One region of the Roseibium sp. HPY-6 genome, then DNA from elsewhere that is predicted to be linked to it. Evidence: riboswitches for the same ligand, from Rfam matches in the RefSeq annotation. Region 1 holds a riboswitch; the other holds the start of a gene.
What was found. Region 1 has a riboswitch for S-adenosylmethionine ahead of ABVF61_RS16690 (hypothetical protein). Riboswitches for the same ligand answer to the same signal wherever they lie in the genome.
Positions count from the first base shown of each region.

Region 2: another riboswitch for S-adenosylmethionine. It lies ahead of ABVF61_RS18175 (O-succinylhomoserine sulfhydrylase); the one in region 1 lies ahead of ABVF61_RS16690 (hypothetical protein).

Region 1 covers NZ_JBEWCD010000002.1:1,149,340-1,155,335, forward strand. Annotated here, with positions in the region: gene ABVF61_RS16665 (Crp/Fnr family transcriptional regulator) at 1-314, shown strand, start outside; gene ABVF61_RS16670 (RrF2 family transcriptional regulator) at 461-883, opposite strand; gene ABVF61_RS16675 (group III truncated hemoglobin) at 981-1,484, shown strand; gene ABVF61_RS16680 (hypothetical protein) at 1,475-1,696, shown strand; gene ABVF61_RS16685 (acyl-CoA thioesterase) at 1,928-2,266, shown strand; gene ABVF61_RS16690 (hypothetical protein) at 2,280-2,567, opposite strand; SAM-I-IV-variant riboswitch at 2,612-2,735, opposite strand; gene ABVF61_RS16695 (ABC transporter ATP-binding protein) at 2,794-3,516, opposite strand; gene ABVF61_RS16700 (ABC transporter permease) at 3,513-4,748, opposite strand; gene ABVF61_RS16705 (efflux RND transporter periplasmic adaptor subunit) at 4,748-5,761, opposite strand; gene ABVF61_RS16710 (SlyX family protein) at 5,859-5,996, opposite strand, start outside.
Region 2 covers NZ_JBEWCD010000002.1:1,470,369-1,476,364, forward strand. Annotated here, with positions in the region: gene ABVF61_RS18165 (YigZ family protein) at 218-766, opposite strand; gene ABVF61_RS18170 (2'-deoxycytidine 5'-triphosphate deaminase) at 773-1,909, opposite strand; SAM riboswitch at 2,039-2,119, shown strand; gene ABVF61_RS18175 (O-succinylhomoserine sulfhydrylase) at 2,164-3,354, shown strand; gene ABVF61_RS18180 (helix-turn-helix transcriptional regulator) at 3,402-4,121, opposite strand; gene ABVF61_RS18185 (alpha/beta fold hydrolase) at 4,208-5,152, shown strand; gene ABVF61_RS18190 (LysR family transcriptional regulator) at 5,198-5,996, opposite strand, start outside.

The DNA.
Region 1 (5,996 bases):
TGCTGTCGATTGTCGGCAAACGTTTGCGGCATGCCAACGACGTTCTGGCGGCCAGATCGTTCCTGCCGCTGCCCGGGCGCGTGGCGCAGACCCTGTTGCAGTTGTCCGAGACCTTCGGAAAACCGCTGGACGACGGACGAACCCTCATTCACTACAAGCTCAGCCAGGCGGATATCGCCAACATGGCCGGCGCAGCCCGCGAAAACGTCAGCCGTGTCCTGAACGACTGGAAACGGTCCGGCACCATCAGCCGGATATCCGGTTATTACTGCCTTGAGGATCTCGCGTTTCTGGAGCAGGCGGCAACGCTTTGATCTGCTGTTTTCGAAAATACGTGCTGTTATGACCGGCAATGACAAGTGCCGGTTGCGAACGTGTCATCTCCACGGGGGTGACATACCCGACCGGCGGAATTGCCGGATATCGCTTTCTTCCGTCCAGTCGCGGGAACGCCTGAAAACTATCCGGGCAAAGCCGCGCGCTGCGTTCCCGCCAGGATCGTTGCCAGTGTTTCCGTGTTTAAGCTGTCGAGAAAAGCGTCGGAGGCGCGCGCCATGGCCCCTTTGAGTGCGCAGCGCGGCAGAAACGCACAAACGGTCGCTTCCGGCTTCAAACAGGCGACCACGCCCAGGTCCGGTTCGATCAGCCGGACGACATCGCCGAGACGAATCGCATCCGGCGACCGGCCCAGACGGATGCCGCCTCCACGACCGCGCGTTGTTTCGAGGTAGCCATTGCGTCCCAACTGCGCGACGATTTTCATGACATGCGACTTGGCCAGACCAAGTTCCGTGCTGAGCCTGTCGACGGTCTGGGGGCTCTCCGACTGACCTGTGGCCATCAGAATTCTCAAGGCAAAATCACTGGCCTGACTGAGGCGCATGGCAGGGTCCCATAAAACATTCATTTGAGATGTTGATTTTAACTGCGGCATGTGGCATTTAAAAGATGCATTTTAAATGAATGTTATGGAGAGAGTGATGGAAAGTCCCATATCCGGTGCCGACAGATACAAGCTCAGCCCTCGTCCGGTCTCAGATACAGGAGATCGGCTGCGCCGGTATGAGACGGTAGATGTGCACGCGATCCAGGTCATGGTTCATACGTTCTACAGATGCATTCGTGAGCATCCGCGGCTGGGTGACATCTTCAACAAGCGGCTGGATGGCAAATGGGAAGATCATCTGCCGAAGATGGAGGCCTTCTGGCAGTCGGTTCTGCTGAAGAACGGCGCGTACAAAGGCAAACCGGTACCTGCTCATTTGAAACTGAAAGAGGTCGTCAGTTCGGACTATGCGGACTGGCTGTCTGTGTTCCGTCCGGTTGTGCGCGAACTCTTCGTACCGGAAATCGCCGACGAGATTATTGCCGTTGCCGAACGGATCGCACAGAGCCTCTGGCTCGCGACATTCGGGCATGCGGGTTCCATGCCTCCTCCTGAATTGACATCGCAACACTCTGAATGGAGCGGAGCATGCTGGTAGCAATTGTTCTTTTGGCGGAAGCCCTCGTGGTCGTCTGGTTCACCGTGTTCACGCTGATGCTGACATCGATGTATCTGGATTCCAAAGACCTGCCCCTGCCGAAACTCGATATTGCCGGACGGACACTGATCGGCAGCGCTAAACTTGCCTTTTTCGCCGGTATGGCAGCACTCGTCGTCCTGACCGTGTTTGAGATGCCGGTGTTCAGCTAGAAAGGAAAACGTATGTCGGTCTCGAAATTCCTACCACGCGGCCTGCCGATCCTCCTGATCTGGATTGCCGCGCCACTTCCGCTGTGGATCATGGCGATCCTGATGCTGGTGATCTGACAAGAAGAGCTTGTGATCTGCCTGTCTCCCGTTAGTCTTTTCATGACTTGTAACGGAGGAGTAAGCGTGAGCAACGAAGAGGACAAGCCGTCGGGCGAATTGACCCTTCGCACAATGGCGATGCCGGCTGACACGAACGCGGCCGGAGACATCTTCGGAGGTTGGGTGTTGTCGCAAATGGACCTTGCCGGAGGGATCGCTGCCGGTCAGCGGGCCGAGGGCAGGGTGGTGACCATCGCTGTCGACCGGATGAAGTTTATCCGCCCGGTTCACGTCGGAGACGTTTTGTGCGTCTACACCGATGTCGTCAAGGTTGGAAACACATCAATGGAAATCAGGCTCGAAGCCTGGGCGCTTCGGCACCGCTACGGCCACCGTGAAAAGGTAACGGAAGCTCATTTCACCTTCGTATCGGTTGACGATGGCGGGCGGCCACGCCCCGTGCCCAATTGAGCACGAGCTGAGATCAAGGCTCACGTCTGTTCAGGATATCTGCAAACAGGTCTTCGTCGAGCGCACTGGTGCAGCCGCAAGCCCAAAGTTGTAACAGGTTCTGTAGGCGGTCGATCCGCTGCTCCCGCGACAAGGGCGCTTTGTGCCTCGGAAGACCGCCAATGATCCTCCGGCTCTTGATGCGCATCATCACGCAGTCTTCAGCAGCCTTCAGCCAGACAGTCGTATCGGCGAAAGTTGCTTTCACCGCCTGGTGGTGTTCGACAAGGAACGCCGCTCGTCCGGAAATAGGCTCACTCAACAAAAAATCCTCCATCGGTTTCCCGAGGAGGACTGGCGCATGCAATCAAACCGCTTTGTTGCCGGAACGCCTCTTTGAGGTTCCATCCGGCCGCATCCCTGTTGCGGAAACCACCTTGCCCGGTTTGGCAGGTTGGCGAGGGCGCCAGCCCTTCTCTTGATGATGAGGGGCTTATGACATGACTTTTTCTGCTTTGCAAGCTACCCGCAAAAAGTTGATTTCGTCCTTACGGCTGACGGCGATCATAGTCCACGCGCCCATCCACGAGATGAATTCTTCGCTTCATCCGTGACGCCAGCTCCATATCGTGTGTGACGGCAACAACCGTTGTGTTTTGCCTTTTGACGATCGATTGCAGGCTGTCAAAAACCTGTTCGGTGGCCTTGGAATCCAGACTTCCGGTCGGTTCATCGGCCAGGATAAGGTCCGGCGAATTGGCAAGCGCGCGCGCGACAGCGACACGTTGGCGCTGGCCGCCCGATAGCTGCGCCGGGCGGCGGTTGAGGTAATCTTCCAGGCCGAGATCGGCCAAGAGACCCTTTGCATGGTCAATCTGGCTCCTGACGGGAAGGGCACCGAGTTTCTGCATCGGGATCAGGATGTTTTCAAGCGCCGTAAATTCCGGCAGCAGAAAGTGAAACTGAAAGACAAAGCCGATTTTCTGAAGTCGCAACTTGGCCAAATCGGCAGACGAAAGATCTGCGGTTCGGGTGCCTTCGATCAGCATGTCTCCAGCTGTCGGGCGGTCGAGCAATCCGAGCAGGTAGAGCAGGGACGATTTTCCGGAGCCGGATGGGCCTGTGATCGCAACAAACTCTGCTTGTTCAATCTTGAAGTTGACGTCTTCAACGAGCGTGACCGGAACGACAGCGGGCAAAATTCTGGTCAGACCCTTGGCTTCCAGAAGACTACCGTCAGTTTCGCTTTGTAGCGCTGCGGCGGGAGTCATGTCGCGCCTCGAATGATGTCCACCGGGTTGAGCTTTGCCGCCTTTCTGGCAGGAATGAAACCCGCTACCGCCGAGGAAAACAAAGCCAAGGAACACGCAAGCACATAATGAAGATAGGAAAAGTGGATCGGAAGTCTGGTCATCTCGATGTCCGTTGTGACCTCGAATTTCACGGTGGCCAGATAACTCGACAAACCAAACCCGAGCAGACATCCGACAATCGCACCAAGAATGCCGATGACGAGACCTTCCAGCACGAAAATCTGCTGGATGTCCCTTTCAGGAAACCCGAGGGACTTCAGGATCGCGATATCACGAGCCTTTTCGTGGACGATCGTGGACACAATGTTGAAGATCCCGAACCCGGCAACAACGAGGATTGCGCCGACGACCGTGTACATGATGGCGTTGCGAACGACGAAAGCCTCCATGAGCCCTTCATTCGCTTCCTCCCAGGAAACTGCCTTGTAGCCCAACTGACGCTCTGCACGTGCTGCGATGGCATTCGCTTGTCCGATATCGGCAAGGCGGATGGAAATGCCATTGATAATATTGGGTTTTTCAAGCAGGATCTGAACGGCCTTGAGAGGTGCATAGGCGAGCCCTTCGTCGCTCGTCGTAACACCTGTGTGAAACAACCCGACAATCTTGAACCGCTTTGCAATCCCGCCCGCAGACGTCAGAATAACGGTATCGCCCAGATCGGCACCGAGGCGGTCGGCGGCCTTGCGTCCGATCACCAGGCCGTTTGAAGTCGTATCGAGCGCTTTAAAACTCCCCAGTCGCATATCTTCGCTGATTTTGGAGACCGACAGTTCACGTCCGGGAACGACGCCAACAAGCGTCATGCCGATGTCCTGGCCGCTGTAGCGAAGAACCGCCTGACCACTCAGCCGTTGCGCGAATTCGCCCTGCACCCATTCGCGTAAGGAAGCTATTGCTTCGGTGGGGTTGCGAATGCCACGCAGATCCTCCAGCGGCCGCAATCCGTGAAACGCGACAGCATCGTAAAGCGCGGTTGCCGGTTGTTGGGCGGGCGCGCGCTGCTCATCCCGGATCTCCACATGCGGTATCGCCTCGATCAGCGTTGTCATGAAATCCCGCTGGGAACCCTCCATGAGGCTTGCCATCGCAACCGAAAAACCGACACCGAGCGCGACACCCAGCGTCGACACCACGGTTTGCCGCATCCGGTTGCGAACGTGCGTTGCAGCGATTTTCAGGAGCATCATCAGCCCGAACCTCCGCTTACCGGTGCGACCTTGTCGCCCTCGGCAAGGTCCCCCCGGAATGGGAGCAGGACGCGGCTTTCTTCGCTCAACCCTTCAAGGACTTCGACCGATCTTGTTCCGCGAATGCCGGTCTTGACAGTGACAAAGGTTACGCGGTCCTGCTCGTCCAGTGCTTGAACGGTCGAACCGTCAAAGGCAGCCAGCGGCACCAGCAGCACATCGTCTTTTTCGTTTGTGACGATGTTGATCTCCGTTGTCATTCCGATCAGAAGAAGTGTGTCATCCGGCAGATCGAGATAGACACGGTAGTTTTTCAGGACCGGATCACCCTTGGGCGTGATGCGCGACACCGTTGCCGCGAGGTCCTCGTCCGGAAAGGCGTCTGATCGAATGAGTGCAAGCTGGCCTTTCGTCACCTTCGGAATGTCTTCTTCATTGACTTCCGCCACAAGCTGAAGCGGCGTGGGTTGTCCGATCCAGAACAGGATTTCACCCGGCTCGGGAACCTCCCCGACAGAACCGTCCTGACGCAGAACGATGCCATCCATCGGTGCGGTGATCACATAGTCCCGCAGCCTTTCCTTCTGAGCGGCAATCATCGCATTCATGCGGATCACCTCGTTTTGTGCCTTGTCGAAAACCTGCTGGCTGACAACGCGTCGCTCAAGAAGTTGAAAAGCGCGCTCCTGATCCGATTGTGCCAACGCCAGCCGCGCCTCAAGTTCTGCAAGCGTTGCCCGTGCATCACCGCTGTCCAGTTCCGCGATCTGGTCACCCTGCTTGACTTCCATGCCCTCGCAGCCGCAAAGCGAGATAACGCGTTCGCGGATAATGCTCGTTACTTTTGCCCATCTGACCGGTTCCACAACAGCGGTTGCATACACAATCTCCGCGGCGCGTCCCTTGAAAGGCTGAGCGAATGTCGCTTCAGGTGGACGGGTTCCCCAAAAAACGAGTGCTGCAACACATGCAGCAAGAAAAAGAAAGAGAGCGGGATATCGAAGGGAACGCATCATGCACCTGAGTGAGTTGCCCCAAGTTTAGACACTCGCGGTGCGGTATCCATGTCATGGATCAAAGACGACAAGGACGTTTGCGCATTTCGCCGGCTCAATAGTGCGGCGGCTTGTCGATCTGGTGGGCGGGAAGAACCTGTTCTGCCAGTTCTTCTACCTGATCCGTCATCTGGGATACCAGCCGCGTCAGACGATCGATTTGCTTGCCTTGCTCGACAACCATGGTGTTCAG
Region 2 (5,996 bases), 320 kb from region 1:
GCAGCGCGAGCCGGGACCGGAGAGGCAGGGCCTCGGCACATTTGAGCGCATGCCCTCGGCTCCCTGATCCCGGCTCACCCTCCGGGCGTCCGGGATGACGATGGTGTAGGGTTGAGGGCAAAAGGATGCAGGCGCTGCCGGTCTAGAAAACAAGCCGCGTCCATCTTTGCCTCTGGAGTGTTGATGTTAAGGTTTACACGGCAATCACGAAAGGACGCTAAAGCTTTGCCAGTGCCTCTTCCGGGCCTTCAACGGTCAGTTCTACACCGGTCTCCGTATAGTTCCGCGCAACGACCGTCAGGCCGAGCCTCTCTATCCTTCGCTCCAGCTCGGAGCTTGCCGCAAACGTTGCGTTCAGTCTTCTGCTCGTGATCTTCTGGAACGGCACGAGATCCGCATTGCCGATAGCATCCTGAGCAGCGCCGGAATAGGCGCGCGCAAGTCCGCCGCCACCAAGTTTGGTACCACCGAAGTAACGCACAATCAGAACGGCGCAATTGATCAGATCGGCGCCCTGAAGCACGCGCAAAGTCGGCATACCTGAAGTTCCGGCCGGTTCGCCATCATCCTTGCCGCTTTCCTCGATCCGGCCGTCATCCAGCAGGCGGCGATGCGCGGTAACGATGTGGTTGGCTTTCCTGTGCTCCTTGCGCAGCGAGTCGAGGCGCTGGTCGAATTGTTGGATCGGCATCAGAAACGCCAGAAAGCGGGACTTCCGGTCCTCCAGAAACCCCTCATATTCGCGCGTGACGGTCTTCAGGGGCATGGCGTCTTACGACGGCACCCGGAAGTGTTTCGACAGTTTCAGTGCCTGGCCCTGGTAGTTCGAGCCGATGCCTTCGCCGTAGAGCGTGACCGGCCGCTCCGCCATGTGCTCATAAACGAGCCGGCCGATAGTCTGACCGTGTTCGACGATAAAGGGAACGTCGTGGGAGCGGACCTCGAGCACGGCCCTGGATCCGACGCCGCCTGCGTCTGCGTGCCCAAACCCGGGATCGAAAAAGCCGGCATAGTGCACCCGAAATTCCCCAACAAGCGGATCGAACGGCACCATTTCGGCGGCAAAATCCGGCGGCACATGGACCGCCTCCTGGCTGACTAGGATATAGAACGCGTCCGGATCGAGGATCAGTTCACCCTTCTGGCGCCGGTAAATCGGTTCCCAGAAATCAAGCGGATCCTGGGCTCCGACTACATCGACGTCAATGAGCCCGGAATGATGCTTGGCGCGATAGCCGATCAGGCTGTCCGGGCCGTTTCCTTCAAGGTCGATCGACAACTGCACACCGCCGCCGATGCGCTCGTTGCCGCCGCTCATCAGCGTATGGGTCCGGTGCACGTCCTCAAGGATGGCATCGGCAATCAGCGAATGACCACGCCGGAAACGGATCTGGCTGAGGCGTGACCCGCTGCGCACGAGGATCGGAAAGGTGAGGGGTGAAATCTCCGCATAAAGCGGACCCTTGTATCCGGCCGGAACCGTGTCGAAGGCAAGGCCATTGTCGGTGATCACGCGTGTGAAAACGTCAAGACGACCGGTCGAACTCTTCGGATTTGCGGTCGCTGAAATGTCTGATGCCAGGGCAAGGCTTTCCTGAAGCGGCACGATATAGACACAGCCGGTTTCCAGGACTGCACCGTCCCTGAGGTCGACCGTGTGAAGTTTCAACTCTTCCAGGCGGTCGGCGACGCGGATTTCGGGGCCAGGCAGAAAGCTGGCACGAACGCGAAAAGCCACCGCGCCGAGGCGAAGGTCCAGACTGGCGGGTTGGATCTGCCCGGAAACAGGGGCTTCATCGGCCGAAATTTCACCGGCGGCGAACATTTCGCGAATGATCCGCTCCGGTAAAATCCCGCTTGCTGCAAGGGTTGCGCTTCCGTTCAAGGCCTCGCCGGTTGGCACGTTCATGAAGAATTCCCGTCTTTTGTCCTTAGAGGAATCCTTAAAGGATAGGTTGGCCCGCGCCAACAGGCTTTGTCGGTTCACGAGAACTTTCGCTGAAGATGATTGACCGCAGCAAGGTTTTCCCTTACCACGGAGCCATTCCGTGGTGATTTGGGCCGGCCGGCTTGCAGCCACGTTAAATAAATCGCTAAAAAAGGCCGGAGGTGCGAACCCCGGTCTTGAGGCTGGGGTTTTTTGCGTTTGGAGCGAACAAGACAATGACTGAGTCCACCACCAAGAACTGGCGTCCTGCAACCTCTTTGGTTCACGGCGGTACCATGCGTTCGCCTTTTGGTGAAACCTCGGAAGCCATGTATCTGACCCAAGGCTTTGTCTACGACAATGCCGAGGCGGCGGAAGCGCGCTTCAATGGCGAAGACCCGGGCTTTGTCTATTCCCGCTATGCCAACCCGACCGTTTCCATGTTTGAAGATCGCATCAAAGCGCTTGAAGGTGCGGAAGCTGCGCGTGGTACTGCGAGCGGCATGGCCGCGGTGAACCTTGCCCTGATGGCGTCAGTCAAGGCCGGCGATCACGTGATCGCGGCAAAAGCGCTGTTCGGCTCCTGCCGCTACATTTGCGAAACACTGTTGCCGCGCTTTGGCGTCGAAAGCACGCTCGTCGACGGGACGGATATCGAACAGTGGAAGGCGGCGGTGCGACCGAACACACGCGCGCTTTTTTTGGAAAGCCCGACCAACCCGACGCTGGAAGTCATCGATGTTTCAGCGGTCGCGGAGATTGCAAAAACGGCCGGCGCGCGCCTTATCGTCGACAACGTGTTTGCCACCCCGCTTTACCAGTCACCGCTTCAGCTTGGGGCCGATGTTGTTGTCTATTCGGCAACGAAGCATATCGATGGCCAGGGTCGATGCCTTGGCGGTGTGGTTCTGTCCGATGAAGAATGGATCGTCGACGAAGTCATGCCGTTTGTGAAGCATACGGGTCCGCATATGAGCCCGTTTAACGCCTGGGTCCTGATGAAGGGCCTTGAAACGCTTCCGATCCGTGTCGCGCGACAGACCGAGAGCGCGGGACAGATTGCCGATTTTCTCGCCGGCCAATCCAAGGTCAAGCGGCTGATCTACCCCGGGCGGGACGACCATCCGCAGGCGGATCTGGCCAAGCGGCAGATGCGTGCCGGTTCGACCATGGTGGCCCTGGAAATCGAAGGCGGCAAAGAGGCGGCCTTCCGCTTCACCAATGCGCTGGACATCATCCGGATCTCCAACAACCTTGGCGATGCGAAAAGCCTGATCACCCATCCGGCAACAACGACGCACCAGTCGATCGGTGAAGAAGCGCGCGCCGAACTCGGTATCACCGACGGCATTTTGCGGCTGTCGGTCGGGCTGGAAGATCCGCAGGATCTGCTGGAAGACGTCGAAAAAGCGCTGAACGCGGTCTGAGGTGATGCTCAGGCAGGGAGAATGAAACCCTGCCTGAACGGTGATCGTCAATCGAACGTCTGCCGAACCGGGCGGACGCTGTCGTCGAAGGGCACATGGCGTCGTCGAAAGGTTGAACCCTCGACGCATTCGGCTGCGCTGATCCGGTCCATTCGGAAGTGCCGGAAATCCTGGCGCGACGGGTCCCAGGCGACCAGATACCAGAGCGGCGGCAGGATCAGCATGGCTTGCGGCTCCACATGCCGCGTCGTCTCAGCGCCCTTCGCGTCCCTATAGCGGAAGCGCAGGTGCAAGCGATTGAGAAAGGCCGGTTCAAAGGCCGGCAGAAGCGCGGGGTCCATTGTTCCCAGATCGGATATGTCGACCTCGGGAGCAAGCGGTCCGACGTAGAGACAATCCAAAAAACGCCGTAAATCCCGAACCTTGTCCGAAGGCAGAGCTTTCTCGATCTTGGCAAGAGCCGCGTCTGCAAGACCCGAGAAGGGAAGGGTGCCGGCAGCTCTCATGCTTGCAACGCTGATCAGAAGCGCGAAGACCTCAGCGACTGAGAGACGCGCAGTGGTCTGGATGGAGTGCGGATCAAGGTAAAGGCCGCCTCCGCGGCCGATTTGCGAGTGAATGGCAAACCCTTCATCGCGCAGGGCTGCAATGTCGCGCAACACAGTGCGCCGAGAAGCGCCAACCTCTTCTGCCAGGCGAGAAATGGTGGATGTGCCTTGACGGCGAAGGTTGCGCACGAGAGCGTCTTGTCGGTGGCGTGCATTCATTTGGTTAGGCTATCGATTAATAGTGCCAGTTTTTGGCACCATTAAGCTTCATGTAACGGCTTTAAAAGTCAACAAGGAGCAGAGCAGTGTTCAATCCAACCGATTTTCCAAGTCCGTGCCTCATTGCTGTGAACGGCGTCGAACTTGAAGTATTTGAAGCAGGACGCGAACATTCGGGAAATCCGATTGTGCTCTGTCACGGTTGGCCGGAACACGCGTTTTCCTGGCGCTACCAGATGCCCGCGCTTGCCGAGGCGGGCTACCATGTCATCGTCCCCAATCAGCGTGGCTACGGAAACTCGTCGCAACCAGGCAATGTTACCGCCTACGATATTGACCATCTGACAGGAGATCTTGTCGCGCTCCTTGATCACTATGGTTACGAGGATGCTGTCTTTGCCGGTCACGACTGGGGAGCGATGGTCGTTTGGGGATTGGCCTTGTTGCATCCGAACCGGGTCCGCAAGGTGATCAACCTGAGCCTGCCGTACCAGGAGCGCGGCGAAAAGCCATGGGTCGAGCTCATGGAGACTTTTCTCGGCGCTGACAATTATTTCGTCCACTTCAACCGGAAGCCGGGCGTAGCGGATGCGGTCTTTCAGGAAAACACCTGCAGGTTTCTCCGAAGTCTTTACCGGAAAAACGAGCCCCCGGCGGCACCGGAACCGGGTATGGCCCTTATAAATCTTGCCAGGGCGGAGGAGCCACGCGGCGAAGCCGTCATGAGTGAAGCCGAACTGAGTGTCTTCGTTTCCGCCTTCGAGAGATCGGGCTTCACGGGCAGCATCAACTGGTACCGGAACCTTGACCGCAACTGGCATCTCCTGGCGGATGTGGACCCGGTCATCAGGCAGCCCGCGCTCATGATCTATGGCGACAGGGATCCCATCCCGAAGTCCGAAAACCTCTCGCAGTTCGTGCCGGATGTGGATGTGGTCAGCCTGGACTGCGGCCATTGGATCCAGCAGGAAAAACCGGACGAGACGAACCGCGAGATTCTGGCTTGGCTGGAACGACAGAACACCGCCTAGCTGATGCTCCGTCAATTCAAGTCTGCTTCCGGTGCGCCTTACCGGTCAGCTCTCTCCGGCTGAAGCGATCTCAGGGTCTGCCCGGTTCTTTGACCGATGCTTCAGGAACTCCACGAGCAGCCTGAGGCACTCTACCCTTTTGTTCTGCGCAGGATAGTAGATGTAAAACGGGGGGAGGTCCTTGGCGTATGGCTTGAGGACCCTCTCAAGTTCTCCGGTCTTCAGATGATCCTCCATTGTCGCCTTCATGGACCAGCCGACACCGTGGCCCTCGCGCGCGGCTTGAATAACGCCAGCGGCGGAATCGAAGATCAGCCGGGCGGGCGGGTCGATGCATGTGTCCTGGCCATCCTCGGTTACCCACCATTCCCGCAGCTCACCGGAACTGGGGAGCCGTTGTCGTATGCACTGATGGTCCAAAAGGTCACGAGGCGTACGGGGCAAGCCATGGTTCTGGAGATATGAGGGCGCGGCAAAGAAGGCTGACTTGATCGGTGGGGTAATGCGTACCGCGATCATGTCAGGGCTCAGCATGTCGCCCATGCGAATGCCCGCATGAATTCCCCGGCGGACGATATCGACCAGTTCTTCATTCCAGGAAATATCCAGGTTGATGCCCGGGTGTCTTGCCAGGAAGTCTTTCAGAACGGGTGCGAGTGCGGCGATATAAGCGCCGCGCGAAAGGCTCAGCCTTAACGTGCCGGTTGTCGAGCGCGCCATCTCCTTCGTTTTCTTGAAGGCGTAGGTCAGGTCCCGATGCGCAGGCGCAGCGGCATCGAAAAGAATTTTCCCGGCTTCGGTGAGCTCCAAGCTGCGTGTCGTGCGGAAAAACAGTTCAATTCCC